DNA from 4 places in the Arthrobacter sp. NPDC090010 genome. Region 4 is predicted to be linked to each of the others. Evidence: riboswitches for the same ligand, from Rfam matches in the RefSeq annotation. Region 4 holds a riboswitch; each other region holds the start of a gene.

Region 1 (10,270 bases), on a different contig from region 4:
GTCCAGCTCCTTGACCCTCGGAATATCGGCGCGGATGGTGAATTCGACCTCATCGCCCAGCTTGACGCCCGGGGAGTCCTTCACCGACTTCTCGGCCGTGATCACGGCGTTCTTCGGGTAGACGTGCACATCGTAGAGCCAGTGGTCACGATCCGTCGGATGGGTGAGGGGCAGTGTGACGAGGAACGGCTTGGACGGCGTCACCCCGGCAGGCGCGCTGCTTTCGCTCACAAGGTAAAGACCCAGCGGAAGACCGCTGAAGACGGCGACGCCGTCGGTGCCTGTGGTCAGCGTCCGGCCGGGTTTCTCGGTACGGCTCTTGGCCTCGTCGGCGCTCAGCGCCGCCGCCTCCGCCCAGCCGGCGTTGGTGGTCAGGTCGATCCCCTGGACCTTCTGAACGGTGAAACCGACGCCCGGCATCGGCTTCAGGCCGGCGGTGTCCCGGGGCAGACCGTCAGCGGCCTCCCCGAACTCCTCCGGCTGCTCGAACTTGTGAATCGTCAGGGTCGAGGTGGCCCCGGGGTCGAGATCGACCAGCGGCGCGGCCTGCGCCGGGGCGACACTCAGCGCGAACAGCGCCGCTCCCACCGCGGTCGCGATCGCGGCACGCACAGCGCGCCCTCTCATGGCGAGTGACATGAATCTCCTTCTATTTCGGGGTGCGCACGCCCCGGACGAGGCATGCGGGTGCGTTCGGCCTCGTCAGCAGGGCTCTCAGCCGTGCCGACGCGAAACGCTGTGCCGCCAGAGCAGCAGGGACAGAATGCTGAGCCCGAGCAGGGCAAGACCGGCCGCCTGCAGGAGCGCGCTTCCCTCACCGCCGGCCGCGGGAAGCTCCCAGGACTTCAGATCGGTCACGCTGATCGTGATGCCTTCGGCACTCACCCTGGCCGATGACCCCGGACCGTCCAGGCTGACGCCCTTGGCCGAAAGCGTGAAGCGGACCGGCTCGGCCAGGAGGGTGTGACCTTCCGGCGCCTTGGTCTCCACCAGCCAGTACGTCCCGGCGGCCAGGCCGGTGGCCTCGAAAAGACCCACCTCACCGGAGACCGCCACGGGCCCCGGGTCTACGGCCGCACCGGGAGCACCTGCGGCATCCGCACGGATTTCGAAGGCCGCACCGTCGAGCGGCGCCGCTCCCTCCGGCCCGTCACCCAGCTTCTGGATCAGCATTCGCAGAGGCGTGTGATGTTCCGTGGAACATTCGGGCCGAGACGCACCCGGCACGCAGTTCTCCGGCGGCGTGGAACCCGTACCACTGACGAGGTTTCGCAGGGTCGCGCCCCAGACCCCATCGTTCACCTTCACGCGATAGCTGAGGACGACGTCGCGCTCCGGACTGAGTTCGAAGGCCGGGGTCCGGAGCTTCCCGTCCTCCGGGTCGGGCAGTTGCCGCGGCGCGGAGGATCCCGTTGCGAGCTGAGCCGAGCCCGGCACGAAGGTGGCAGCGTGCAGCACGTCGCTCAGGTCGTCGTCGAGCACCGCGTCCGGCACCGTCCCCTCGGTGGCGCGGGCCGTGACGGAGTACCGGATGACCGTCCCTGGCGAGACGGACGACCCACTGGCCGGATCGGATTCCTTATGCAGGGTCCAGCGCGCATCGGACACGGGATTATCGGTGCAATTGGTGTCCGGGTCATCGCAGTCCGGCGGGCGGATGGTCTCCGGCGGTCCCTTCACCAGCAGGTTCCGCAGCACCCCGTCACCTCCCGAGCCACTGGGTTTGACCGTGACGGCATAACGCACCGTGAGCGACTTCCCGGACGGCACTTCACCTCCGATGATCAGGTGGCTTCCCTTCAGTACCGCCGTCAGCGTCGGCTCCACCACGATCGACCCTTCAACGAGATCGGCGTCATCGAGGACGTCGTCGAGAAGATCGGTGTACTCGACATCGACAGCGGCCGTGCCCTTGCGGTTGTCGAAGGTCAGCGTGTACCCGGCCCTCTGCCCCGGGTTCAGGACGGTTCCGGAAGCAGGGTCCACTGTTTTGGAGACCACCAGCTCCGGCTGGGGCTTCGGGGAGTTCGTGAAGGTGCACACCACATTGATGCCTAGAGACGTACTGGAGGCCGGGAAGCCCCTCAAGGTGAAGCCGGTGCCCAGACCGGAGGCGAGAACCTTTCCGTCGTCCTCTTTGAGGCACTGATAGCTGCTGTCATAGTCGGCCAGACTTCCGGCGCGCACGCCGCCCTCGGACAGCAGATAGGACTTACCGGCCATCGCGGGCACCGGCCCGGCCGACTCGCGCTGCAGCCCGTCGGACCGACCCGATGTCGTGGCCGATCCGAGCACCAGCTCCGGCTGTTCGGCTGCCTTGATGGCGAGGGTGAACTGATCGTCGGGCTGCTCTCGTCCGAGCACGACCTTCTTCAGCGTCAGGGTGGACGGGGTCTGGCAGGAGGCGAGGTCGGTGCCCTCCACCATATTGGTCTGCCGTGCCGGTGAGATCGGCTGAAGCGTGTTCGAATCGAGGCTCAGGTTGTAGGAGTTCCGGGAGCCGGATGGGTTCCATTGGATGATCAGAGTGGAGTCACTGTCGAAGGCGATGCCGTTGTGCAGCCCGGCCCCGGCGGACGGGATCGCGGACGAGACCATGTCCGGGTCGATCCGCTTCCCCTGCGCCGCCTGCAGACGGTCCGCGGTCACTGTGACGATCCGGGTGGTCCCGCTGCGGGCATCGCCCTGGATGAAGAAGAGGTTGCCCAGGGAGTCGAAGGCGATGTCACCGTTGACGGATGTCCCGACGCCGGGGATGCGGATGGAGGCGCCCAGGTAGGGCGGAGCCCCGTCCTTGTAGCGGAAGAGGTCCAGCACCCAGGTTCCCGAACCGCTGTCGCGGACATTGCCGAAGACGAACTCCTGGCGGTGCGGGTCCACTGCCCCGGCAATGGTGCGGTACTGCTTCCAGCCGGCTGAATCCTGGGCTCCTCGATCGATTTCGAAGCCGCTGAAGACCTTGCGAGCGGCACCCGAGGAGGCGTCGAAACGGAAAAGGTCGGCGTACCAGACGGTTCTGGCGTCACGAGTCTGGTGGGCCCGTGGCTGGAGGCCGTAGAACACCCCGTTCGGAGAGAGAGCCAGTCCGTTGGCGGGACCTTGCTGATCGCCCAGGGCCGGCACTCCGTTGGCATAGTCCGGGTTGATGGGGAAGCTGCCGACCCGGGTGAAGCCACCGTCCGGGACCTTGTTGCGCACCGTGGACCGGCCGATGGTCCCGTCCGAGGCGAGCGAGAAATAGGTCCCCGGATCGCAGAGCTGCGAGGCGTCGAAGGGCGACGTCGGCAGGGCGTCATCGGCCTCCGCAGTCTGCTGCGGACCGACGACGGCGCTGGCCTGCGAGGGCAGCCCGGCGGCACCGAGCAGCAGAAGGCTCAGGGCGACCGCGAGGCAGCGTCGGATGACGCCGCGCAGCGCAGGGGACGGACGAGAACGGCATGACGGCACGGAAGGATCCCTAGCTCGGCGACGGGGAAGGGTTCGCGAGGACGTTCTGCCCCCGAGCAAGAAATCTGTATATGACGTGGGGGAACATCAATCGAACGAGGAAAACCGTAACGTTAAATGTCGGACATTTACAGTGGGATTGGACAAAGACGGCGGAATGCTGTCTGATGCCGCCAGCGCTGACAGCGGGAACCCGCGGAACGTGACGTGACCATCGACAGGAAATGTAGTACATTTGACATGCTTGACAAGTACCGGAGGTTCTCCAGAACCACCGACACTTTCAGGCATTGGGAGACGGATCCGCCAGGTCCCGACTCAGGAGCGAAGGAAGGAAGGGGCCGGGCGCACAGCGCCCGACCCCTTCTCTCACAGAATCAGGCTCAGCAGAACCACGCTCAACAAGACCACACTCAGCGGCGGCTCCGGACTGCGAACGCGGCACAGAGGATGACGGCCACCCCTCCCATCACGGTGCTCCACCCCACGGACTCCCCGAGAATCAGGGCCGACCAGGCGATCGTCATCACCGGTTGCACCAGCTGCACCTGACTCACCCTGGCCATGGGTCCGATCGCCAGTCCGCGATACCAGGCGAAGAATCCCAGGTACATGCTGATCAGGGCCAGATACGCGAAGGCGGCCCACTGCGCCGGCCCGGGCGTGAAGGGTTGAGTGAGGGCCGATGCGCCGCTGAGCACCAGCATCACCGGAAGCGACAGCACCAGGGCCCAGGAGACCGTCTGCCAGGAACCCAGCTCACGGGAGAGCACCCCGCCCTCCGCGTAGCCGACCGCTGCGAGAAGCACGGCCCCCAGCAGCAGCCAGTCCGCCACATGCAATCCGCCCAGCCCTCCGTTCTGCAGAGCGGCGAACACCAGGGCGGCCACGGCCCCTGCCCCGGAGAACACCCAGAAGCGCGGCCTGGGCCTCTCCCGCACTCTCAGTACGGCGAGTACGGCGGTGGCGGCCGGCAGGAATGCGGTGACCACGGCTCCGTGACTCGCCGGCGCCCACTGCATGGCATACGAGGTCAGGAAGGGGAAGCCCACCACCACCCCGAGTGCCACGACCGCGAGCCTCACCCATTGGCGACGCGTGGGCCATGGCTGGCGGGTCAGCAGGAGCACCACGAGCGCCACGCATCCTGCGACGGCCGCCCGGCCGGCGCCGACGAAGAGCGGCGGGAGCCCGGCCACCGCCACACGCGTGAACGGCATGGTGAGGGAGAAGGCGGCGACGCCGAGCAGGCCCCACCAGAGTCCGGCGGCCGTCCCGCGGCGATCGCCCAAGGGAGCTCCTGGACGCCCCGTTCCGCGCACCGTCCCAGGGGCCGCGGCCACGTTGGAAACCGTGGATAGCACCTGGGGCATTTCATCAGTAGCGCTACTATGTACTCTCATGAACAACGATAGCACTGAGCAGATCGTCTCATCGCTCAGAAGCTGGCTGGCCACCGCCCCGGACGGTGCGCAGCTCCCCTCCACCCGGGAACTCGTCGCACGCTTCGCGGCGAGCCCCGTCACCGTTCAGAAGGCACTCCGGAAGCTGAGCGCACAGGGACTGGTGGAGAGCCGTCCCGGCGTCGGGACCTTCGCCCGCAGGCTCGCCACGGCGAGGCCCCGTGAGTACGGCTGGCAGACGAGCGCTCTGAGCTCACCGCAGGCCCAGCTTCCCGCGCCACCGGCTCCCATGAACCATCCCGCCCCTGAGGTGATCGGCCTGCACAGCGGCTATCCCGCCGTCGAGCTTCTTCCCGAACGCCTGATCCGTGGAGCGCTCAGCCGCGCAGCCCGCACCGAGGCCGCCCTGACCCCGGCACCCGCCGAAGGACTCCCGGAACTCCGTGCCTGGTTCGCGGGGGAACTGGCCTCGGTGACGGCGCCCGGGCTGACGCCGCCGTCGGCCCGGGATGTCCTCGTCCTGCCAGGCAGCCAGAGCGCACTGAGCTCGCTCTTCCGTGCCCTGGTGGGGCACGGAAGGCCCGTCATCATGGAGTCCCCCAGCTACTGGGGAGCCATCCTCGCCGCAGCGCAGACCGGGGTCCGCCTCGTCCCCATCGCCAGCGGACCGGACGGCCCGGATCCGGAGGACCTGGACCGCGCCTTCCGGGAAAGCGGAGCGCGCGCCTTCTACGCCCAGCCCAACTACGCCAACCCGACCGGCGCTCAATGGGACGCCATGCGACGGCAAGCGGTGCTCGACGTCGTCCGTGAGCACGGCGCCTTCCTCATCGAGGACGACTGGGCGCACGACTTCGGCATCGAGACGCGCCCGCGCCCGGTCGCGGCGGAGGACGACGACGGGCATGTGGTCTACATCCGCTCGCTGACCAAGAGCGTCTCTCCTGCCGTCCGGGTGGCCGCCGTCATCGCCCGCGGCCCCGCGCTCCAGCGCATCCTCGCCGACCGGACCGCGGAGACCATGTACGTGAGCGGGCTGCTGCAGGCCGCGGCGCTCGACGTCGTCACCCAGCCCGGTTTCCTCAGGCACCTGAGCGCCGTGCAGCGGCAGCTGGGTGAACGCCGGGATCTCTTGCGGTCCTCGCTGGCCGAGCACTTGCCGGAGGTCTTCGTGGAGCAGGTGCCCCGCGGCGGGTTGAACCTCTGGGCGCAGCTTCCCGAAGGCACCGACGTTCCCCGCCTGGTCCGCGATGCCGCGGCTCGTGGTGTCCTCGTGGCGGACGGTGCTGGCTGGTTCCCGGCAGAGCCCTCGGGGGCATATCTGCGGCTGAACTTCGCTGGACCGGGGCCCGAGCGGTTCCCCGAGGCCGCCCGGCTCCTCGCAGAGGCATTGCACGAGCAGGACTGATCCGTTGCCCCGGTGCCGCGAGACGCCACTTGAGCACAGTGTGAGGGCTCCGGACTGTGCTCAAGTGGCGTCTCGCGGAAGGAGCGGCGGGCGCGACGTTTCATGACAGAAGATGAAGGATCGCGTCGCAGTCCCCAAGGGGGCCTGGTGCTAGATTTTTGGATGAGTAACGAGTACCGGTGACAAGCCCTGACTGACCGGTCGGCAACCCTCCTCACGCGGCGGGGTGCCTCAGGTGACTACTCGGCATGTGTCAACTGCAAGCGCGAAGGAGCCTCCCATGCCTGCACCCAAAACCCCCGCGCGCCGCGCGACCACCGCAAGCGGTGCCGCCAAGGCGACGACGTCGAAGACCGGCACCCCACGGGCCCGCACCACCCGGAGCGCGGCGACCAAACCGGCCTCCACGAGCGCGAAGGCGACCTCCGTGGAGGAAGCCGCCGTCGTTCCCGAAGAGACGTCCGCGACGCCGGCCCCTCGCCTGCCGTACCGCCTCCTGACCGGCCCGGACACCCGCGAGTTCTGCGAGCGGGTCTCCGCCGCCCTGGCCGACGGGTACATCCTCTATGGCAGCCCGTCCGTGACGTTCAACGGCAAGACGGTGATCGCGGCCCAGGCCGTCGTCCTGCCCTACGCCCCTCCCGCTCCTCCGGCACCCCTGGTGGACCCGTACGCCGTCCCCGCGCCGGGCTTCGCCCCCTATGGCGGTGCCCTGTGAGCTACGCGGGAGATCTGACCCCGCAGCAGGCCTGGGACAGGCTCAAGGACGGCGCGGTCCTGGTGGACGTGCGCACCGAGGCGGAGTGGGCGCACATCGGCCGCCCGAAGGCTCCGTCGGGCGAGCCCCTGTTCATCCAGTGGAACCTGGCCGGCGGTGTGCCCAACACCGGCTTCCTGACCGAGCTGGGCGCCCAGGCACCCGCCCCGGGCACCGCCGAGCTGGTGTTCCTCTGTCGCTCCGGCCAGCGCTCCATCGCGGCCGCGGAAGCCGCGACGGCGGCCGGCTGGGCCTCCTACAACGTCCTGGAAGGCTTCGAGGGCGTCCCGGACCGCTTCGGGGAGCGCACCGTGAACGGCTGGAAGAACAGCGGCCTGCCGACCTCGATCGGCGGCTGAGGCGTGGCGTTCAACCCCGAGACTGAAAACTGGTCCCCCGCCACCCAGGCGGTGCGCGGCGGTCTGGACCGCACGGGCTTCTACGAGACCTCCGAGGCGCTGTTCCTGAACTCGGGCTTCGTCTACGACTCCGCGGAGGCCGCCGAACGCGCCTTCACGGGTGAGGACGAGCGCTTCGTCTACTCCCGCTACGGCAACCCGACCGTGGCGACCTTCCAGGAACGGCTGCGCCTGCTGGAAGGCACGGAAGCGTGCTTCGCCACGGCGTCCGGGATGTCCGCCGTGTTCACCGCGCTGGGTGCTCTCCTGGCCGCCGGGGACCGGGTGGTCGCGGCGCGGTCCCTGTTCGGTTCCTGCTTCGTGATCCTGAACGAGATCCTGCCCCGCTGGGGCGTGGAGACGGTGTTCGTGGACGGGCCCGATCTGGAGCAGTGGCGCGAGGCGCTGTCCGTGCCGGCGCAGGCCGTGTTCTTCGAGTCCCCCTCGAACCCGATGCAGGAGATCGTGGACATCGCCGCGGTCAGCGAACTGGCGCATGCCGCGGGGGCCACCGTGGTGGCCGACAACGTCTTCGCCACCCCCATGCTGCAGCGCTGCACGGATCTGGGGGCCGACGTCGTCGTGTACTCCGGGACCAAACACATCGACGGGCAGGGGCGCGTCATGGGCGGCGCGATCCTGGGGTCCAAGGAGTTCATCGACGGGCCGGTGAAGAACCTCATGCGGCACACGGGCCCGTCACTGTCGAGCTTCAACGCCTGGGTGCTGACGAAGGGCCTGGAGACGCTGGACATGCGCGTGCGGCACTCGTCGGCCTCCGCGCTGACGCTGGCCGGTTGGCTGGAGCAGCAGCCCGGCGTGAACTGGGTGAAGTACCCGCTGCTGGCCTCGCACCCGCAGTACGAGCTGGCCGCGCGCCAGATGAGCGCGGGCGGCACGGTGCTGACGTTCGAACTGGCGGCCCTGCCGGGCGGCACCGCCAAGGACGCGGCGTTCAAGCTGCTCAACGGGCTGAAGATCGTGGACATCTCGAACAACCTGGGCGATTCCAAGAGCCTCATCACGCATCCGGCGACGACGACGCACCGCGCCATGGGTGCCGAGGGCCGTGCCTCGATCGGGCTGGGTGACGGCGTGGTGCGGCTGTCCGTGGGCCTGGAGGACGTGGACGATCTGATCCGGGACTTCCAGCAGGCACTCAGCTAGTCCGTCCCCAATGCGGGGTCACTTAACGCCGCCTCATCGCCGATCAGGCGGCGTTAAGTGACCCCGCATTGCGAGGAGAAGGACCGGGCCCAGGCGATCCACTCGTCCTGATGCGCCCGCTCCAGGAGCCCGGCGGTGAGCCCCCGGAACTTGGCGTCCACCTCGGCCGGGGACAGCGGGAAGCGCTCACCGCCCCGGGCATGCTCCACACGGGCGGAGAACGTCCCCGCCTCCGTCACCACGTCCACCAGCGGCTCGCGCCCCGCCACGGGATCCGGCACCACGGTGATCAGCTCCAGGCCGGCCAGGACCTCCGGCGCGTCGAACCGCGCGAAGTCCTGGGGGACCAGTTCCTTCCCGTCCAGGAGCAGCGCGAGAGCATGGGGCAGGCTCATCCTGGCCTGCGCGGCGTCACCCGGTTCCGGCGGGCAGATCATGGGGCGCAGGAAGTCACTGACGTGGACGCGCACGGCCCGGACGTCCTGCGGACCCAGGTTCCGTTCGGCGAGGATGCCCCGGAAGGCGTCGAGAGCCGTGTGAGCGCTGCGGCAGGCGGCGTACGGTTTGATCGCGGAGTGGCGGAAATGCCAGGTGGATCCCAGATCCCGTACCAGGAGGTCCGGCATCGCCGCGTCGTCCCCGTGGGTGGCGAAGAACCCGCCCCAGACGGGATCGAACACCTGCCACGGGCCACGCGCCCCCGCCCGCGCCAGCAGTGCGGCTTCCAGCCCGGCCCGTGCCGCCTGGCCCGGGTGGAACTGCTTGCTCATGGCGCCATCGGCGGAGAACGCCCAGCCACCGGAGCTGGAACTCGCGGCCAGACCGAGCGCCGAGGCGGTCCGCTCCCCGTCCAGGCCCAGCATCACGGAGGCCGCGGCCGCGGCGGCGAACACGCCACAGGTGGCGGTGGAATGCCAGCCGCGGGCGTTGTGCGGCTCGTAGCCGCCCAGGGCGAGCTGCACCCGGCGCCCCACCTCATACCCGGCCACCAGAGCGGGCAGGAGCCGGGAGGCACCGCTCGCCTCCGGGAGCAGTGAGAGCAGGACCGGGACGACGACGGCGCCCGAATGGTCACAGCCTTCGGTGTCGTCGATCTCGAGGCAGTGCGCCGCCACCCCGTTCACGAAAGCGGCATCCAGGCGATCGGAAGTGGCACGGTTGTGCCATAAGCCGACGACGCCACCCTGAGGCACGTTCCCCGGCCGCCCGAAGACCTCGGCCGCGGCACGGGCGGGCGGTTCCCCGATCCCGGCCGCGATCGCCCCGAGGGTGTCCAGGAGGTGGTCCGAGGCCTTGGCCGCCAGCTCTCCGGGAAGGGGCACGGACGTCATCCCGGCCAGCCACTCCCCCAGGCGCCGCGCCAGGGGCAGCTCGACCGCCGCCGGTCCCCGCTCAGCAGGCGCGAGGACGACGGCGCCGCCTCCCGCCGCCGTCGTCGTTTCCTCGCTCATGCTTCCTGAGCGCTCACCGTGAGGAACATGCCGTACGGGTGGTCGCTCTCCACCGGCTGACCGGCCCAGTGCTCCGCCACCTCACCGCAGGTGGCCACCCAGGCCTCGCCGGATTCGAGCACGGAGCGCAGGAAGTCCTCCAGGAACCGCGCGCGGCCCGGGGTGCCGATGATCTCGGCGTTCAGCCTCAGCAGGAGCATGGTCCCCCAACGACGGGCCGCAGCGAACTCCACGTCCCA
Region 2 (4,590 bases), on a different contig from region 4:
CACGTGATAGCTGCTGGTGGCAACGGTGATGGCGGGGTCCGGAACCGTCATGAGCGCCCGGGAGAACTCCAGATTCTCCATGGTTGTCCGCGCGCGAGGTTCGGTCAGCACCTCGGTGCTGGGAATGCCTGCATCCCGCAGATACTCGGCCATGGCCTCGCCCTCGCTGCGGGACTCGTCCGGTCCTTGCCCGCCGCTGGGGATGAGAACCGGCTTCGAGTCGGCTGGGGAGCGCTGATAGATCTGAATCGCTTTATCGAGGCGTCCTGCCAGGAGCGGCGGGACCTTTCCGCCGATCAGACCGGAGCCGAGGATGATCACGTAGTCGGGGACCTGGCGGCTCCGTGTCCGGGCATAGACGAAGGAGTAGACCAGGAACGCGGAGAAGACGAAGCCCACATAGGCCACCAGCACGAAGATCAGGAATGGGATCATGCTGAGCCAGGTGGGAGCGTCCGGACGGCTCGTGACACGCCCCAAGGCTCCCAGAAGCATGGGAGCGAAGAGCACCAGCAGTCCGACCGCGAGGGAGAGCAGATTGGCCAGGCTCCGTCCTTCCCGCCGCAGCATCATGATGCCGTTGACCACCAGGAAGACTCCGAGCACCGGCACGGCCAGGAGCGCGAGGAGGACACTGAGCAGCAGGATCCACGCCGTCTCATCGTTCCGGCCGAGGCTCAGCAATGCGAAGCCGAAAGCCAGCAGCAGGAACACGCCATTGCGAAGCCGTCGCCGGTCCCGCCAGATGCTGAACGCCCCGGCGAGTGCGAAGACAGCGGCGAGTACCGTGGTGATGTTCTCCGCGATGACTCGGGTGATGGTGTCCATTGATCATTTCCTCCCGCAGGCAACTCTACGCAGGAGGTGCCCAGGGACGATCGCCGGTGGCCTCGGCTCAGCCGATGGTGGCGCCGAAGAGCAGACCCAGGACGTAGGTGGCCCCGGCGGCCCCCAAGCCGATCAAGAGCTGACGCAGCGCGCGGCTCATCGGTGAGGTTCCGGACAGCAGCCCGACCACCGAACCGGTGCCCAGCAGCACGATGCCCACCAGGACTACGGCGAGGACCAGGGCCCCGACACCGCTCATGCCGAACAGGAACGGCAGGATGGGGATCAGTGCGCCCGAGGCGAAGAAGCAGAAACTGGAGGAGGCGGCTCCCCAGGCCGTGCCGATCTCCTCGTGTTCGTCCTGGTCCTGTTCCGGGCGCTCCGGCCAGAGGGACAGGCTGGGGTCGCAGTCGCAGCTGAACTGCCCGAGACGTTCGGCGGCCCGGTGCTCGGCGGCTTCCCGGCTCATGCCGCGGGCCAGATATACGAGCACCAATTCGTTGTGTTCAAGATCCAGGCGTGGTGCGACGGCCAAGGTGACCTGGGTCGGGCGGCTGGCGTCCAGGAGTTCCCGCTGGGAACGGACCGAGACATATTCGCCCGCGCCCATGGACAGCGCTCCGGCCAGCAGGCCTGCGACGCCGCTGAAGAGCACCACCTGGCTGCTCACGCCGGTGGCCGCCATGCCCATGACGAGCGAAAGGTTGCTGACGAGGCCGTCGTTGGCCCCGAAAACCGCGGCTCGGAAGGTTCCGGAGAGGCGTGCCCGGCCGCGGGTGGCGAGGCCCCGGACCACCTCTTCGTGGATCTGCTCGTCTGCCGCCATGGCGGGTGTGGCGTGCGGATCAGTGGAGTACGGGGAACGGCCCTCGGCCCGCTGGGCGAGCGCCAGGACGAACACGGAGCCGAAATGGCGGGCCAGGAAACCCAGGAAACGGCTGTTCAGCGAGGCCGGGCGGGGCTTGCCGGCGTCGTCGCCGAGCAGGCTGAGCCAATGTGCCTCGTGGCGGCCCTCGGCTTCGGCGAGGGACAGCAGGATCGCCTTCTCCTCACCGTCACGGCGAGCGGCGAGCTCCCGGTAGACGGAAGCCTCGGCTCGTTCGTCGGCCAGGTACTGCTGCCAGCGTCTGATATCTGCAGCGGAGGCTTGGGGGGTGCTCATGAACACGGGCTCCTGGGGTCGGGATGATGGTGGCGCCCCATTGCGCAGCCCTCACTTTAGCGCGAAATTCCGCGGATTTTCGGCCGGTTCACCGAGGATTGTTGTTTCGGTCGACCGCAAACCCGGGAGCGGTTGCAAGAGGAAATGCAGTGCTCGTCCGTCCCGCAGTCCGGTGGCGGCGACGCGTACGGTGAGCGCGCCGTCGTTCCAGAGAGGTCTGCGCACCGCGCGGCTCAGGGCGTCCAGCAATTGGTGCGGCTGAGGACAGAAGTAGTGCTGCGGCACGCCCTGGAGGTGAAGCGTGACCCGGCCGCTCTGCGGCTCGACGGAAGGGATGACGGTGACGGACATCGAAGCCTTTCGGCAATGCTCTTGCCCCGCCAGTGGAACGGGGCCGCTTCTGCATCCGAGCCACCCGTGAACATGGGGTTGGCGGGTGGCCAGTCGGAGCTTGGCGCCACCTCTCGTGAAGCTTCCTTTACTCTAGATCACGACGACGTCGCGCGGCCCGCGCCCGGACGTCCGGGCTGCAGTGTGACGCTGCGTGAACGGGTGAGCTCACGACGCGAAGTTGCGGGGCAGGCAGGGCCTGGTGACTGGTACTAAACTCCTAGGCAGATGCTGCCCGTGAGCCGGATCACCTCCCTTGTTCTTCGCAGCCCCGTCAGAGAAGGAATGGCCGCCATGAAAGCCCTGCCCATCGAGCCGAGCAATGCGCCGATCAACATCGGGTCCAGGATCCGCGCGGCACGCAAGGCTCAGCGGATGACGATCGAGCAGGTCGCGGAGGTGACGGGCTTGACCAAGGGCTTCCTCTCCCGCGTGGAACGCGACCTCACCTCGCCGTCGGTGGCGTCCCTTGTGACCCTGTGCCAGGTGCTTTCGGTCGACATCGGTGACCTCTTCGCCGATACGGAGGTGACCCTGACCCGCAAGGATGAGGCTCCGAGAATCTCGCTCGGCGGCGAGGGCATCGTGGAGACGCTGCTGACGGGCCGTTCTGAGCGCAGGCTGCAAGTGCTCAAAGGCATCATCGAGCCGCGCGGCAAGGGCGAGTCGGAGCTGTATGCCGTCGACTGCGACGTCGACGTGCTGCACGTGGTCAAAGGCAGGATCGTGCTCACCTTCTCCAACGAACGGTACGAGCTCTCCGAAGGGGACACCCTCAGTTTCCCGGGTCGCGAACCGCACACCTGGCTGAACCCCACCGATGAGGAAGTCGAGGTCCTCTGGGTCCTGGTTCCTGCTGCCGCGGCATGAGTCGTGGCGGCATGATCGATGGCTGAGGCGCCGGTAATCGGGCCCTGAGTCCGCTATCCACGGCGCCGACGCCTGCCGAGTCAGCTATTGGGGGCGTGAGTCAGCTACCCCGGGCAGCGGACTCACGCCCCCAATAGCTGACTCGGCGAGCCCGGAACGGGTGTCGAGTCTTGGCGCTGCGAGACCGTCAGTTGCGTAGCGCGGCTGCAGAATCCTGGGCTCGGAGCGCCGCTTTGATCCGTCTGCGCACTCCTCCCGGGTCATCGAGGTCCGCCCAGCTCAGCCGGACGAATCGCCACCCCAGCTCCATGAGATGACGTTCCCGGAGGCGCTCTTCGTACAGGGCGCGTTCCGTCGGCTTTTCGCCGAAGTACTTGACCTCCCCATCGAACTCGACGGCCAGCATGCTGTCTGGCCAGGCGAAATCCAGATATCGCCAGCCGAGCGGCGTCATGACTGCCATCTGAGGTACAGGGGCCGTGAGGCTCTCCAGGTGGAACAGCAGCCGCGAGCGGGACTCGGCCACGGACTGGCTTCTCTGGTCGGCGAAATCGACGACCATCCGGGCGTTCACCACGCCTCGGTGACCGGTGAGCCTCTCCAGCATCCGGTGCATTCGACGACGGTCGGCCCCAAGGGCCAGCGCCTGATCCGCTAGGATGAGCGCGTCTTCCACCGGCATGATTCTGGCGCAGTCGATAATGGTGCGTTCGAGCGTCGTGACCGGGACACCGTTGACGATGTCCCAGTCCGTGCCTGGCACCGGAATGAAATGCGTACGAATGTCCGAACCCAGGCGCCGCGCGCACGGTTTGCTCCGGCATGAGACATGGATGAGGGGGCTGTCGCGCCAGAAGGACAGACCTCTGAGTCTGGCTGCCGAGGTGTGGCTGTAGATGTAGGCGGGATCTTCCTTGTTTTGCGTCAGGCGGAGATGAGCCGCCAGACGGCGGTCTGCGCGCTCGCTGAGAGTGAGTCGTCGTTGTTCCTCAGCCGGCGCGAAGACGCCTATCCGTGGGCGGACGATGTCATTGTTCGCGAGCAGCCGCCGTCGTGCGTCCTTGCCGATTCCGAGGAGGTCGAGCTCCGAAGTCAGCCATGGACCCTGTCCGTCTGGGAGCAGTGCTGCCGGTGTTCTGTTCATACCGCGACGTTGCGGCATGAACGAGCCGCGGAGGACGGCCGGAGCTCCCATGTGGAAAAACCGGCGTGGCGAACTGTGGATCGTGCCCGAGGGGAACTTGTTCGTCAGAGCTCCTGAGTCCGCTATCCACGGCGGCGACGCCAGCCGAGTCAGCTATTGGGGGGGGGGGGGGGGGGGGGGCGGGGCGGGGGGGGGG
Region 3 (10,270 bases), on a different contig from region 4:
AGTCCTCGATGGTCTCCCCATGCGACTGCAAGGGCTCACGCTGCCGTTTCCGGTACAGGTTGATGTAGGTGTTCGTCAGGATCCGGTACAGCCACGCTTTCAGGTTCGTGCCCGGCTTGTACTGATGGAAGGCGGAGAACGCCTTGGTGTACGCCTCTTGCACCAGGTCCTCGGCATCCGCCGGATTCCTGGCCATGCGCATGGCCGCGGAATAGAGCTGATCCACGTATTGCATGGCTTCGCGTTCGAAGCGTGCCCGGCGCTCCCCGGCGCTCTCCGAGGCGACATCCAGTTCGGCGTCCTCGACGACCCGGCCCTGGGCCTGGGTGGAGGAGCCTGCTTCCGCGCCCGGTTCCGGGACTTGGGATTCCGTCGTGTTCATCGCGGTCCAGTCTAGACCGCGCGGGGTCCCCTGCCGACGCGAAGCGAGGCTGGGGAGCGGGATGGACGCCAGACCGTTCGGGGAGAGCGTCACCTGGGGCGCAGCGCGCTCCATGACCACGGGCATCGGACCTCCTGAAGACTCCTGGGACGGGGGCCGTCCCCGCTTCGCCGCTGTGTAAGGGAACGGCTCCCCGACGGCAAATATTCCGCAAAGGTGCAAGACTAGGAGTGGTCCGCGCCTGTCATCAGGCCGGTCCACAAGCCGTCTAAGTGCACCAGCTGAAGAAGGAGACCCTCGTGTCCGTGGTCCGGTTCCTGGCCCGTCCGCTCATCGCCAGCAGCTTTGTCGCCGATGGCGTCCAGAAGATCAAATCCGCGAATGACCCCGCAGGCAGGCCGTCGGCGCTGCTGCGTCGCGCCGTCGATGCCTCGCCACTCGAGTTGGGCGACGCCGCCATCAACCGTGTCGCGGGTGGCGTCCAGGTGGGTGCCGGGGCCCTTTACGCCCTGGGACGGTTTCCGCGCGCTTCCGCTCTGCTGCTCGCCGCGTCCGCGGTGTGCACCGCACTGGTGGAACACCGTGAGGCCGACACGACCACCAAGGAGGGCCGCGCCGCCCGGCGTCGTGCGCTTCTGAAGAATCTCTCCCTGACCGGGGCCGCCCTCCTCGCCGCGGTGGACACGGCCGGCAAGCCGAGCCTTGCCTGGCGCGTGAAGAACCGGCCCGCCGTGACCTCCGACGCTCCGAAGGGAGCATGATCGGTGCCGCAGGACGCTCGTGAGATCCAGGCCTGGCCGGCACCTCTGGCAGCCGGCCCCGTCGACGCGGTGGTCACCGTCCCTGGTTCCAAATCCCTGACCAACCGGTATCTGGTGCTCGCCGCCCTGGCGGAGGCACCTTCCCGGCTACGAGCGCCACTGCACTCCCGTGATTCCGCCCTCATGGTGGAGGCCCTGCGGGCTTTGGGGGCAACCGTCGAGGAGGTGCCCGGAGACGGGTCCTTCGGACCGGATCTCCTCATCACTCCGATGCCGGCGAAGGCTTCGGCCTCGGACGTCCGGATTGACTGCGGCCTGGCGGGTACCGTCATGCGATTCGTCCCCGCACTCGCCGCCTTGCGCCACGGGACCGCCCGCTTCGATGGCGACCCGCACGCCAGGAAGCGCCCGATGGGCGCGATCCTCCAGTCGCTCCGCGCACTCGGCCTCGACCTCACGGGCGACGACGGCGAATCGCCGTCGGCACTCCCCTTCACCGTGCACGGCGAGGGCACCGTCCGGGGTGGCCACGTCGTGATCGACGCGAGCGGAAGCAGCCAGTTCGTCTCCGCGCTGCTGCTCGTGGGGGCCCGCTTCCGCGACGGACTGCACATCGAGCACTCCGGTAAGCCGGTGCCCAGCCTGGACCACATCAGGATGACGGTCGAGGTCCTGCGTTCCCTGGGGGTGACGGTCGATGATTCCGTTCCCGACCATTGGTTCGTGGCGCCCGGCACCATCGATGCCTTCGATGTCCGGATCGAGCAGGACCTGAGCAATGCCGGCCCCTTCCTCGCGGCGGCACTCGTGACCCGCGGCACGGTGCGGGTGCCCCATTGGCCGTCACCGACGACACAGGTCGGGGACCTCTGGCAGGACATCCTGCGGCGCATGGGTGCACGGGTCTCCCTCGAGAACGGAACACTCGTGGTGACCGGTGGCGACCGCATCAAGGGCGGGGACTTCGCCGACACCAGCGAGCTTGCCCCCACCGTCGCAGCGCTGTGCGCCCTGGCTGACACGCCCTCGCGTCTGAGCGGAATCGCACATCTGCGCGGCCACGAGACCAACCGTCTGGAAGCGTTGGTCACGGAGATCCGTCGCATGGGCGGGGATGCCGAAGAGACCACCGACGGCCTGATCATCCGCCCGGTCCCCCTCCACGGTGCCGTGCTGCAGAGCTACGCAGATCACCGGATGGCGACGGCTGGTGCGATCTGGGGCCTTGCGGTTCCCGGCACCCAGGTCGAGGACATCGCCACGACAGCCAAGACCATGCCCGATTTCCCCGCGCTCTGGCAGGCCATGCTGGGCTCCTCCGCTCAGGAGTCCCGTACCGTGCCGGCCGGGGCGGACGCCTGAGATGGCTCGAGGCGGCGCCTCGCGAGCCCTTTCCGATTGGGACGAGTCGGACGTCAGGCAGCGGCCCAACAAGCGCGGTTCACGTCCGCGGACCAAGGACAGGCCCAGCCACTCCGATGCTGTGACCGGCCGGATCGTCACCGTCGACCGGGGCCGCTACACGGCGGTCCTGGACGAAGGGACACCCCAGGAGCGGATCATCATCGCCGCCCGTGCCAAGGAACTCAGACGCCAGCCCGTCGTGGTGGGCGATTTCGTGGCGCTCGTCGGTGACGTCTCGGGCAAGCCCGACACCCTGGCCCGTCTGGTGCGGATCGAGGAGCGCAGTACGCTGCTGCGTCGCAGCGCGGATGACACCGACCCCGTCGAGCGCGCCGTCGTCGCCAATGCCGACAAATTGGTGATCGTGGTGGCTGCCGCCAATCCCGAGCCTCGGACCGGCTTCATCGACCGGGCACTGGTCGCTGCCTACGACGCCGGCATCGAACCGATCCTGCTCATCACCAAAGCGGACGTGAAGGATCCGGCGGAGCTGCTGGCCAACTATCAGGCTCTCGATCTGCGGGTGATCATCAGCCGCACCACGGAGAACGGCGCCAATGGGATTGATGCCAGGAGCGCCGACGGCGGTTCGGCGTCCCTGCTCGGAAGCGCCGTCACGGAACTCCGGGACGAATTGGACGGCTACGTCAGCGTGCTGCTCGGGCACTCCGGAGTGGGCAAGTCCACGATGGTCAATGCACTCACCGGCGCGGACCGCGCCACCGGTCACGTCAACGCGGTCACCGGGAGGGGACGCCACACCTCCAGCTCCGCCGTGGCCCTCCAGATGCCGGACGCCCGTCCGGGCACGTGGATCATCGACACGCCCGGGGTGCGCTCCTTCGGGCTGGCCCTGGTCGATCCGAGCCGTATCCTGGCCGCGTTCCCCGATCTGGCTCCGGGCACGGAAGCCTGTGAGCGAGGCTGCAAGCACGGCGCGCAGGCTGTGGGATGTGGCCTGGACGCATGGGTCGCGGAGGGGCATGCGGGCCCGGCCGGGGCCTCCCGCCTCGACTCGTTGCGGCGTGTGCTGGACGCCGGAATACAGGAAGAGCGGGAAAGCAAGGAACTCGGAGCCCCATGAGCACTTCGGTGCGTCGCGGGCTGTGGGTCCTCCCGCGATGGGTACGGTTTAACCCATGACGGTCCCCACCCAGAACTACACCGATGACCTCCGCCTGGCGCACGTGCTGGCCGACCAGGTCGATGCCCAGACGATGGAACGCTTCAAGGCGCAGGACCTGAAGGTCGAGACGAAGCCGGACCTCACTCCGGTCAGCGACGCGGATCGCAGCGCCGAGGAGTACATCCGTGGGCAGCTGTCCCGGTCCCGGCCCCGCGACGCTGTCATCGGCGAAGAGTTCGGGACCACCGGGCACGGCTCCCGCCGTTGGGTGGTGGACCCGATCGACGGAACCAAGAACTTCGTGCGGGGCGTGCCCGTCTGGGCCACCCTGATCTCCCTCATCGAGGATGACGAGGTTGTCGTGGGCGTTGTCAGCGCGCCTGCCCTGGGCAAGCGCTGGTGGGCATCCAAGGGCCATGGGGCCTTCACCGGCCGCTCGCTGGCCTCCGCCACCCGCCTCAAGGTGTCTGACGTGCACCGCATGGAGGATGCGTCCCTCAGCTATTCCAGCCTTCACGGTTGGAAGGAACGCGGGATGCTGGACAGTTTCCTCGACCTCCACGATTCCGTGTGGCGGACCCGGGCGTACGGTGATTTCTGGTCGTACTGCCTTCTGGCTGAAGGCGCCGTCGATCTGGCCTGTGAGCCGGAACTGAACCTCTACGACATGGCGGCCCTGGTCCCGATCGTCACGGAGGCTGGAGGCCGTTTCACCTCATTGGACGGGCAGGACGGACCCTTCGGCGGCAACGCCGTGGCCAGCAACGGCATCCTCCACTCCGAGTTCCTGCACCGCCTGAACCCTGCCTTGGACGATCTGCTTCCCTGAGCTCCGAAGTCATATTCTGCGTAACAATAGCGGCGCGTTCCCCTGCGGACGCGCCGCTGTCGTACGCTCGTGAACAGGTCACGAGTGCCAGCGCTAAACCCCGGTTTGCTGGCCGGCAACCCTCCAGACGCGGTGGGGTGCCCCGGGTGACGACCAGGCCGACCGCAGACAGCGGATCGGCAAGCGCGGCGCCCGCTCAGCGGGCCCCTCCACGATGCAGAGGTCCCAGCATGTCCGTCAACACCCTTGCCCGCCGTACCGCTCAGGCCGCCCATGCGCCGTCGTCGCCGGCCGCGCATCCCTTCGCGGCCGTCACCGGAGCCGAGATCCAGGCACCGCTCATCCAGGGCGGCGACATCCGCTACGCCAACCTCGACTACGGGGCCTCCGCTCCCGCGCTGAGCGTGGTCTCCGCCTATCTGAACGAGATCCTCCCGTACTACGCCAGCGTGCACCGCGGGGCCGGTTATGCGTCCCAGATCAGCACCTCGGTCTATGAGAACGCCCGCGAGATCGTGCGCGAGTTCATCGGCGGTCGGCCCGACGACCTGGTGATCTTCACACGCAACACCACCGATTCACTCAATGTGCTGGCCGGATGCCTTCCCCAGAGGAACGGCGAGCAGGCCGGGGAGGTCCTGTACCTGGACATCGAGCACCACGCCAATCTGCTGCCGTGGCAGCGCGTGGCGCACCGCAGCCTGGTGGCCCAGGAGACTCTCACCGAAACCGTGTCCGCCATCCGTGAGGAACTTGAGGCGGGAGGTGTTTCGCTGCTGGCGGTGACGGGCGCCTCGAACGTCACCGGAGAGATCCTCCCGATCGCCGAGCTGGCCGCACTGGCCCACGAGTACGGTGCCCGGATCGTGGTGGATGCGGCGCAATTGGCGCCCCACCGCCGCATCGACATCAGCGCCCTCGACGTCGACTACCTCGCCTTCTCGGGGCACAAGCTGTATGCCCCGTTCGGTGCCGGAGTCCTCGTGGGCCGCGCGGACTGGCTCGACGCGGGAACCCCCCACCTGCTCGGCGGCGGGGCCGTTCGTGAGGCGCGGCTCGATTCAGTGACGTGGACCACCGGTCCGGCCCGGCATGAAGGCGGCTCGCCCAATGTGCTCGGTGCCGCGACACTGGCGCGTGCGACCCAGGTGCTCGCGTCGCTGGATCACGACACCTGGCAGCAGCACGAGGCCGATATCAGGCGCCATCTCGAGGAGGGCCTCACAGCGCTCGACGGCGTCACCGTGCATCGGGTGTTCAGCGATTCCGTCGATTCGATCGGCGTCGTCAATTTCTCCGTCGAGGGTTACGACGCCGGCCTCGTGGCCGCCTATCTTTCGGCGGAGCACGGCGTGGGGTTGCGCGACGGCAAATTCTGCGCGCATCCGCTTCTGAAGCGTCTCGGCCTTCCGGCAGGCTCGTTGCGGGCCAGCTTCGGGCTGGGGTCTCGCCTGGAGGATGCCGACCGGTTGATCGCCGGGATCCGGCGGCTCCGCGAGGAGGGACTCGGCTGGGACTACGTGGTCGACGCCGGCCGGTGGGTGCCGTCCAACGATCAGCGAAGCTATCCTCACTGGGCGCCCAACACTCCGGGCACTGCCGGAGCCGCCCCCTGCGCCACGGGGGAATGACGGCCCGCCTGCCCGCTGCTCGGGGAGCCACGTCGTCGTGAGAACCTTTTAGCGACGACGATCCCCGAGCAGTTGGAGCAGCACCGTGTCCTCCCGTCACGTATCCCCTTCCGGCGGCCCCCGTATGGACGTCGCACGACGACGCGACATGGGCAGGGCTTTCGAACGCGGCGGCGAACACTATGAGCGGGTCCGGCCCTCTTATCCAGAGGAGGCGGCACGCTGGTGCGTTCCCGCCGGCGCGGCGGACGCCGTCGATCTGGGAGCAGGAACCGGGAAGTTCACCGCTCTTCTGGGCGCCCTGGGGTTGTCCGTCACCGCGGTGGAGCCGTCCGAGGACATGCTGCGTCAATTGCACACGGCACTGCCGGACGTCACCACGGTCGTCGGAACAGCCGAGGCGACCGGTCTCCCGTCAGCAAGCGCCGACGTCGTGACGGCCGCACAGACCTGGCACTGGGTGGACCCGCAGGCCGCGAGCGCCGAGGCGGCCCGCGTCCTGCGGCCCGAAGGAACTCTGGCGCTGCTGTGGAATCAGTTGGACACCTCGGTACCGTGGGTCCACCGGCTGTCCCGCATCATGCACGCGGGAGACGTCATCAAACCCCACTTCGTCCCCGCGATCGGGCCTGGGTTCGGTGAGGCGGCAGCAGCCGTGCTGCCCTGGAACGACGAGCTGAGCACGGCCGACATCATCGAGCTGGCCAAGTCGCGCAGCTACTACCTCAGGTCCGCGGAGCCTGTCCGGGCGAAGGTCATGGCCAATCTCGACTGGTACCTCCATGAACATTTGGGGCATGGGGCCGAGGAAATGATCACTCTCCCCTATCGCTGTTACGCCTGGCGTGCGCAGCGTCTGTGACATTGCGTCACCGACATCCATGGACTTGCCTGACATCCCTTGGGCGGCTAAATTTTAGGTAAGCCGAAACTATTGAATTCGGAATGCCTAATAGGAGACGATGATGCCCACGGAGCTGTCCACCCGGCCGCGCACCACCCCCGGACTCCTTCTGCTCGGCCCCGCCTTCGTCGCGGCCATCGCATACGTCGACCCCGGGAATGTCGCCGCCAATCTCACCGCCGGGGCGCAGTTCGGTTATCTCCTCGTCTGGGTGCTGGTGGCCGCAAATCTGATGGCGGTGATGGTCCAGTACCAATCGGCGAAGCTGGGCCTCGTCACCGGCCATTCCTTGCCCGAACTGCTCGGCCAGCGGTTCCCCACCTGGGGACGAAGACTCTTCTGGCTCCAGGCCGAAGCCGTCGCCATCGCCACGGATCTGGCCGAGGTGGTGGGCGGAGCGATAGCCCTGAACCTGCTGTTCGGCCTCCCCCTCCCCCTCGGAGGCCTCATCATCGGTGCGGCCTCGATGCTGTTGCTCAGCATGCAAAGCCGCCGTCGACAGCGCGCCTTCGAGAACTCGATCATCGTTCTGCTCGCGGTCATCACGATCGGCTTCCTCTGCGGCCTGGTGTTCAGCCCTCCGAGCCCGGAAGGAGTCCTGGGCGGGCTCGTCCCCCGCTTCGAGGGCAGCGGCTCGGTGCTCCTGGCAGCCAGCATGCTCGGCGCCACGGTCATGCCCCACGCCATTTACGTGCACTCCGCACTCGCAAGAGACCGTCACCGTCCCCTGGGACAGCAGGCTCCCGACGTCTCGACGCTCCGGCGACTCATCCGCGCCACGCGCTGGGACGTCGTCGCAGCCCTCGCCATCGCCGGAGCCGTCAATATCGGCATGCTGCTGCTCGCCGCATCCGCACTCTCGGGCCGCGAGGGGACGGACAGCATCGAAGGAGCTCACGCCGCCATCACCGACACGCTCGGCCCCGTCGTCGGCGCGGTCTTCGCCGTGGGGCTTCTCGCGTCCGGGCTCGCCTCCACCGCGGTGGGATCCTACGCGGGCGCAAGCATCATGGGAGGCCTGCTCAAGGTCCAGATCCCCCTGATGACCCGCCGGGTGATCACGCTGATCCCCGCCATCGCCATCCTCGCCATCGGAATGGACCCCACACAGGTGCTGGTCCTGAGCCAGGTTGCCTTGAGCTTCGGCATACCCTTCGCCCTGGTGCCCCTGTTCCTGCTGAGCCGGAACAAGAAGATCATGGGAATCCATGCCGACCACCCGGCACTTCAACTCGCAGCCGCCATCAGCATGATCCTCGTGGTCGTCCTCAACGGCGTGCTCATCTGGCTCACGTTCACGGGCGGCAGCTGAGCCCTCACCCCTCGTCGGTAGACTGGTCAGCGTGAAGTCTGCCGCAGCCTCGTCCTCGATCGAGGACTACGTCAAAGTCATCTACTCCTTCACCGAGTGGCAGGACAAGGCCATCAACAGCACCCAGCTGGCGCAACGGCTCGGCGTGGCCAACTCCTCGGTCTCCGAAATGGTCCGCAAGCTCAAGGACCTGGGCCTGGTCGATCACAAGCCCTACAGCGCCGTGACTCTCACCGAGGACGGGCGCCGGCTGGCCTTGGCCGTCGTACGCCGGCACCGGCTGATCGAGACCTTCCTGGTCCGTGAACTCGGGTATGCCTGGGATGAGGTGCACGATGAGGCTGAACTCCTGGAGCATGCCGTGTCGGACACTTTCGTCGCCCGCCTGGCAGAGAAGCTCGGGCATCCGGGGAAGGACCCGCACGGTGACCCCATCCCGTCAGAGGACGGCACGGTCCGGCTCCCCGCGGCCAGGCTGCTCTCCGAACTGGACCCCGGGCACCACGGCCATATCACCCGCATCAGCGACGACGACCCGGAACTCCTGCGGTATCTCACCCGGGAGGGAGTGGACGTGGACGCTCTCGTCCAGGTCGGCGAACGCAAACCGTTCAGCGGCGCCCTGCAGGTCCAGGTGACCCCTCCGGGTCAGTCCGAAGGACACTCCGCCGAACTCGGGGAACAGGCGCTGCACGCACTCTGGGTCGCCGACGACGCCCCTCACCAGGGCTGCGAACTCGACTGAGTCGCGTTCCGCCTCTCCCGGAGACGGCGGGGCGGCCGCGCCGGTGATGCCCTGAACGGATGATCGGGTTAGCGTGGGGACATCGGGACCGGAACAAGGAAAGGGAAACGATGACCGAGCAGAAGAACAGCGATGCCACCCCGGAGAACCTGGGTTTCGAGGTTTTCGGTTTCATCGCACGGCCGGTCCATGAGGTCTACGAAGCCGTCGCCGACCCGGCCCAGCTGAGCGAATACTTCACCACGGGCGGCGCGAAAGGACGTCTGGATGCCGCGGGAAGCACGGCCGAATGGGACTTCGCCGACTTCCCGGGAGCCTTCCCGGTCACGGTGCTGGAAGCCGAGCAGGACCGGCTCATCTCCATACGGTGGGGCGCGGCGCCCGGCACCTCCGTCGACGAAGCGGGAACGATCGTCGACTTCAGCTTCTCCCCGGCGGATGACGGGGCCCGCACAAGACTCGCGATCCGTGAACACGCCTGGAAGATCACCGCAGACGGTGCCGAAGCCGCCTTCGGGAATTGCATGGGCTGGACCGGCATGCTGTCCGCACTGAAGGTATGGCTTGAGCACGGGATCCGGCTTCGTGAAGGCTTCTATCGCTGACCACGGGGATCCGCCGGATCGATGGCCCCGGCGAAGATTCCGTTAGGCTCGAACAGGTGAGTTCCGTGAGAAGAGTCCTGTCGACCGTGGCCGCGCTGTGTGGAAGGCTCCTCGCCTTCGTCTGCGTGAGCGCCGTCGTCGGTGCGCTGGCGGCTGGACTTCTGGTGCCACTCGTCAGCAGCGCCGGTACCGCGGCGTCCGGTTCCGTGCAGTTCTTTGAGAGTCTGCCCAGCGAACTCACCATCACGCCTCCCGGGCAGGTCAGCAGGATCGTCGCCTCGGACGGATCCCAGATCGCCACGCTCTTCAGCGAGAACCGCACCGATGTCACCTTGAAGCAGATCGCCCCCACCATGCGCAACGCGATCGTCGCGATCGAGGACTACCGCTTCTACGAGCACGGCGGGATCGACCCGGTCGGGATCATGCGGGCGGTGGTGAGCAACGCCTCCGGATCACGGCAGGGCGCATCGACCCTGACCCAGCAGTATGTGACGAATGTGCTCAATGAGAATCTGACGGCCAAGGGCGATTCCTCCGACGTCGTTCTGAACGGCCAGAAGACCACCGG
Region 4 (2,864 bases):
CCGATCTACCAGACCACCTCCTTCGTCTTCCCGAGTGCCGAGAGTGCCGCGAACCGCTTCGCCCTCGCCGAACTCGCACCGATCTACACCCGGATCGGCAACCCGACGCAGGACGCCGTCGAGCAGCGGATCGCGAGTCTGGAAGGTGGCCTGGCCGCCCTTCTGCTGAGCTCCGGTCAGGCCGCGGAGACGTTCGCGATCCTCAACATCGCTGAGGCGGGCGACCATGTCGTCGCGAGCCCCAGCCTCTATGGCGGAACCTACAATCTGCTCGCCAACACCCTGAAGAAGTTCGGCATCCAGGTGACCTTCGTGGAGGACCCGGACGACCTGGAACAGTGGCGTGCCGCAGTTCAGCCGAACACCAAGCTGTTCTTCGCGGAGGTCGTCTCCAACCCACGCCAGGACGTGCTGGACATCGAAGGCGTCTCGGCAGTGGCTCACGAGTCCGGAGTCCCGCTCGTCGTGGACAACACTCTGGCCACTCCGTATCTGATCCGCCCGTTGGAGTGGGGCGCCGACATCGTGGTCCACTCCGCCACGAAGTACCTCGGCGGGCACGGTGCGGCCATCGCGGGCGTCATCGTGGACTCCGGCAAGTTCGACTTCGCTGCCGACCCCGAGCGTTTCCCGGGCTTCAACACCCCGGACCCGAGCTACAACGGTCTGGTCTATGCCCGGGACCTCGGCGCGGACGGCGCATTGGGCGCCAACCTCAGCTACATCCTCAAAGCCCGCGTTCAGCTCCTGCGCGATCTCGGTTCGGCTGTCAGCCCCTTCAATGCCTTCCTCATCGCCCAGGGGCTGGAGACGCTCAGCCTCCGCGTGGAGCGGCACGTGGAGAACGCTCAGAAGGTGGCCGAGTTCCTTGAGGCCCGCGACGACGTCGAGCGCGTCGCGTTCGCCGGGCTTCCGAGCAGCCCGTGGTTCGAGCGCGGACGGAAGTACGGGCCCAATGGCATCGGCGCGGTGGTCGCGTTCGAAATCGCGGGTGGCCTGGAGGCGGGCAAGGCTTTCGTGGACGCGCTGGAGTTGCACTCGCATGTGGCGAACCTCGGGGATGTCCGCTCGCTCGTGATCCACCCGGCCTCCACGACGCACGCGCAGCTCGGGGAAGCCGAGCAGCTGGCGGCCGGGGTCACGCCGGGCCTGGTGCGCCTGGCCGTGGGTATCGAGCACATCGACGACATCCTCGCCGACCTCGACGCCGGCTTCCGCGCCGCGAAGGGCGCTCGTTGATCACCTCTCCCGCCGGGAGCGGCCCGCCGATTCTTCGGGATCGGCGGGCTGTTCGGCATTCCGCTGGAACATTGTTCCGAAGATGACTCCTCATGAAGCGTCATCTTCGCAATGTGCCGTTTCGTGTCCTTTAGACTGGACGAAGAGTCACGAGTGTCAGCGTCAAACCCCGGTTTGCTGGCCGGCAACCCTCCATCCTGCGGTGGGGTGCCCCGGGTGAAGACTCGGCCCTCGCCGTCCGGCCTGGGCAAGCGCAAGGAATAGAGGCTTCATGACCATCGCTGCATCCCGCCCGCACCCTGCCGCTCAGCGCGCCACGCAGGCGCCGGCCAGCCCCACGACGGGCCACGACGGCGTCGTCCGTGCCCTTTCGGTCGGTCCGCTGGGTCTCGAAGCCGGGGGCAAGCTGCCTGATGTGACGCTCGCGTACGAGACGTGGGGGACACTCGACGCCGACGGCGGCAACGCCGTCCTGATCCAGCACGCCTTGACGGGCAGCACTCATGTCGCTCAGGGGGACTCCGAGGAAGAGGGCTGGTGGGACGGGCTCGTCGGTCCCGGCCGGGCCATCGACACGGACCGCTACTTCGTGGTGGCGGTGAACATCCTCGGAGGCTGCAACGGCAGCACCGGCCCGGGGAGTCCTGCCCCGGACGGAAAGCCGTGGGGATCCCGCTTCCCCTTCGTGACCCTGCGGGACGCGGCCGCGGCCGAGGCCCGGCTCGCTGACCGGCTCGGCATCGGCCAGTGGTTCGCCGTCGTGGGCGGGTCCATGGGAGGTGCTCGGGCCCTGGAATGGGCCGCGGGTTTCCCAGAGCGCGTCCGCAAGTGCGCAGTGATCGCCGTCGGCGGCCACAGCACCGCCGAACAGATCGCCCTCGCACAGGCCCAGACGCTCGCCATCCGGCAGGACCCGGAGTTCCGCGGCGGTGACTACTACGGTGCTGCGGCCCCGGACGCCGGTTTGGCCCTGGCCCGCCGGATCGCGCACATCTCCTACCGCAGCGAGGCCGAGCTGGAGGCGCGTTTCAGCCGGAAGCCTCAGGACGGGGAGGAACCGCTGAGCGCGTCCGCGCTGGCCGAACGCGGCCGTTATCAGGTGGAGAGCTACCTGGATCATCAGGGCGGGAAACTGGTTCAGCGCTTCGACGCGAACAGCTACATCGCCCTGACCGAAGCGCTCATGAGTCACGACGTCGGCCGGGGTCGCGGGGGAGCGAGCGGAGCATTCGCGGGGAGCCCGGTGGAGTTCTTCCTGGCCGCGGTCGAAAGTGACAGGCTCTACCTGCCCGTTCAGTCGGAGGCGCTGGCGGAGGCCCTCCCGGGAGAGGTCCCGGTGCACCGGATCGTCTCTCCGATCGGTCACGACGGGTTCCTGACGGAGGCCGGCCAATTGGGCGCGCTGCTGTCCAAGACCTTGTTCCGCTGAGCCGGGCGCCTGCCCCGCTTGCCCGGCCCGGCGCAGCATCGAATGTGAACCACTCTCCCCGCCGAGTCCGCTGTGCCGGGGGGGGGGGGGGGGGCCCCCGGGGGGGGGGGGCGCCCCCCCCCCCCCGCCCCGGGGGGGGGGGGGGCGCCCCCGGGGGGGGGGGGGTGATGCGGGGGGGGGGCATCGAGGGGGTGGA

Evidence for each region. A riboswitch is a leader RNA that binds a small molecule or an ion and turns the genes downstream of it on or off. The one in region 4 is predicted to bind S-adenosylmethionine.
Region 1: it holds a riboswitch for S-adenosylmethionine, as region 4 does, so the genes downstream of both, ACIPXZ_RS05655 (DUF1737 domain-containing protein) here and ACIPXZ_RS07760 (homoserine O-acetyltransferase) in region 4, are expected to answer to the same signal.
Region 2: it holds a riboswitch for S-adenosylmethionine, as region 4 does, so the genes downstream of both, ACIPXZ_RS14985 (hypothetical protein) here and ACIPXZ_RS07760 (homoserine O-acetyltransferase) in region 4, are expected to answer to the same signal.
Region 3: it holds a riboswitch for S-adenosylmethionine, as region 4 does, so the genes downstream of both, ACIPXZ_RS02475 (aminotransferase class V-fold PLP-dependent enzyme) here and ACIPXZ_RS07760 (homoserine O-acetyltransferase) in region 4, are expected to answer to the same signal.

Annotation. Positions count from the first base shown of each region.
Region 1 covers NZ_JBIVFT010000003.1:57,999-68,268, forward strand. The annotation lists gene ACIPXZ_RS05635 (SpaH/EbpB family LPXTG-anchored major pilin) at 1-639, opposite strand, end outside; gene ACIPXZ_RS05640 (prealbumin-like fold domain-containing protein) at 715-3,447, opposite strand; gene ACIPXZ_RS05645 (DMT family transporter) at 3,861-4,739, opposite strand; gene ACIPXZ_RS05650 (PLP-dependent aminotransferase family protein) at 4,849-6,258, shown strand; SAM riboswitch class IV at 6,424-6,530, shown strand; gene ACIPXZ_RS05655 (DUF1737 domain-containing protein) at 6,686-6,976, shown strand; gene ACIPXZ_RS05660 (rhodanese-like domain-containing protein) at 6,973-7,374, shown strand; gene ACIPXZ_RS05665 (O-succinylhomoserine sulfhydrylase) at 7,378-8,580, shown strand; gene ACIPXZ_RS05670 (MmgE/PrpD family protein) at 8,634-10,031, opposite strand; gene ACIPXZ_RS05675 (polysaccharide deacetylase family protein) at 10,028-10,270, opposite strand, start outside.
Region 2 covers NZ_JBIVFT010000011.1:183-4,772, reverse strand. The annotation lists gene ACIPXZ_RS14995 (YdcF family protein) at 1-828, opposite strand, end outside; gene ACIPXZ_RS14990 (VIT1/CCC1 transporter family protein) at 896-1,990, opposite strand; gene ACIPXZ_RS14985 (hypothetical protein) at 2,042-2,341, opposite strand; SAM riboswitch class IV at 2,354-2,462, opposite strand; gene ACIPXZ_RS14980 (helix-turn-helix domain-containing protein) at 2,675-3,250, shown strand; gene ACIPXZ_RS14975 (hypothetical protein) at 3,438-4,394, opposite strand.
Region 3 covers NZ_JBIVFT010000001.1:526,187-536,456, reverse strand. The annotation lists gene ACIPXZ_RS02500 (sigma-70 family RNA polymerase sigma factor) at 1-508, opposite strand, end outside; gene ACIPXZ_RS02495 (DoxX family protein) at 655-1,143, shown strand; gene aroA (3-phosphoshikimate 1-carboxyvinyltransferase) at 1,147-2,505, shown strand; gene ACIPXZ_RS02485 (ribosome small subunit-dependent GTPase A) at 2,507-3,631, shown strand; gene hisN (histidinol-phosphatase) at 3,687-4,502, shown strand; SAM riboswitch class IV at 4,579-4,694, shown strand; gene ACIPXZ_RS02475 (aminotransferase class V-fold PLP-dependent enzyme) at 4,733-6,133, shown strand; gene ACIPXZ_RS02470 (class I SAM-dependent methyltransferase) at 6,258-6,995, shown strand; gene ACIPXZ_RS02465 (Nramp family divalent metal transporter) at 7,099-8,349, shown strand; gene ACIPXZ_RS02460 (metal-dependent transcriptional regulator) at 8,381-9,094, shown strand; gene ACIPXZ_RS02455 (SRPBCC domain-containing protein) at 9,205-9,699, shown strand; gene ACIPXZ_RS02450 (transglycosylase domain-containing protein) at 9,756-10,270, shown strand, end outside.
Region 4 covers NZ_JBIVFT010000004.1:6-2,869, reverse strand. The annotation lists gene ACIPXZ_RS07765 (bifunctional o-acetylhomoserine/o-acetylserine sulfhydrylase) at 1-1,239, shown strand, start outside; SAM riboswitch class IV at 1,385-1,499, shown strand; gene ACIPXZ_RS07760 (homoserine O-acetyltransferase) at 1,511-2,668, shown strand.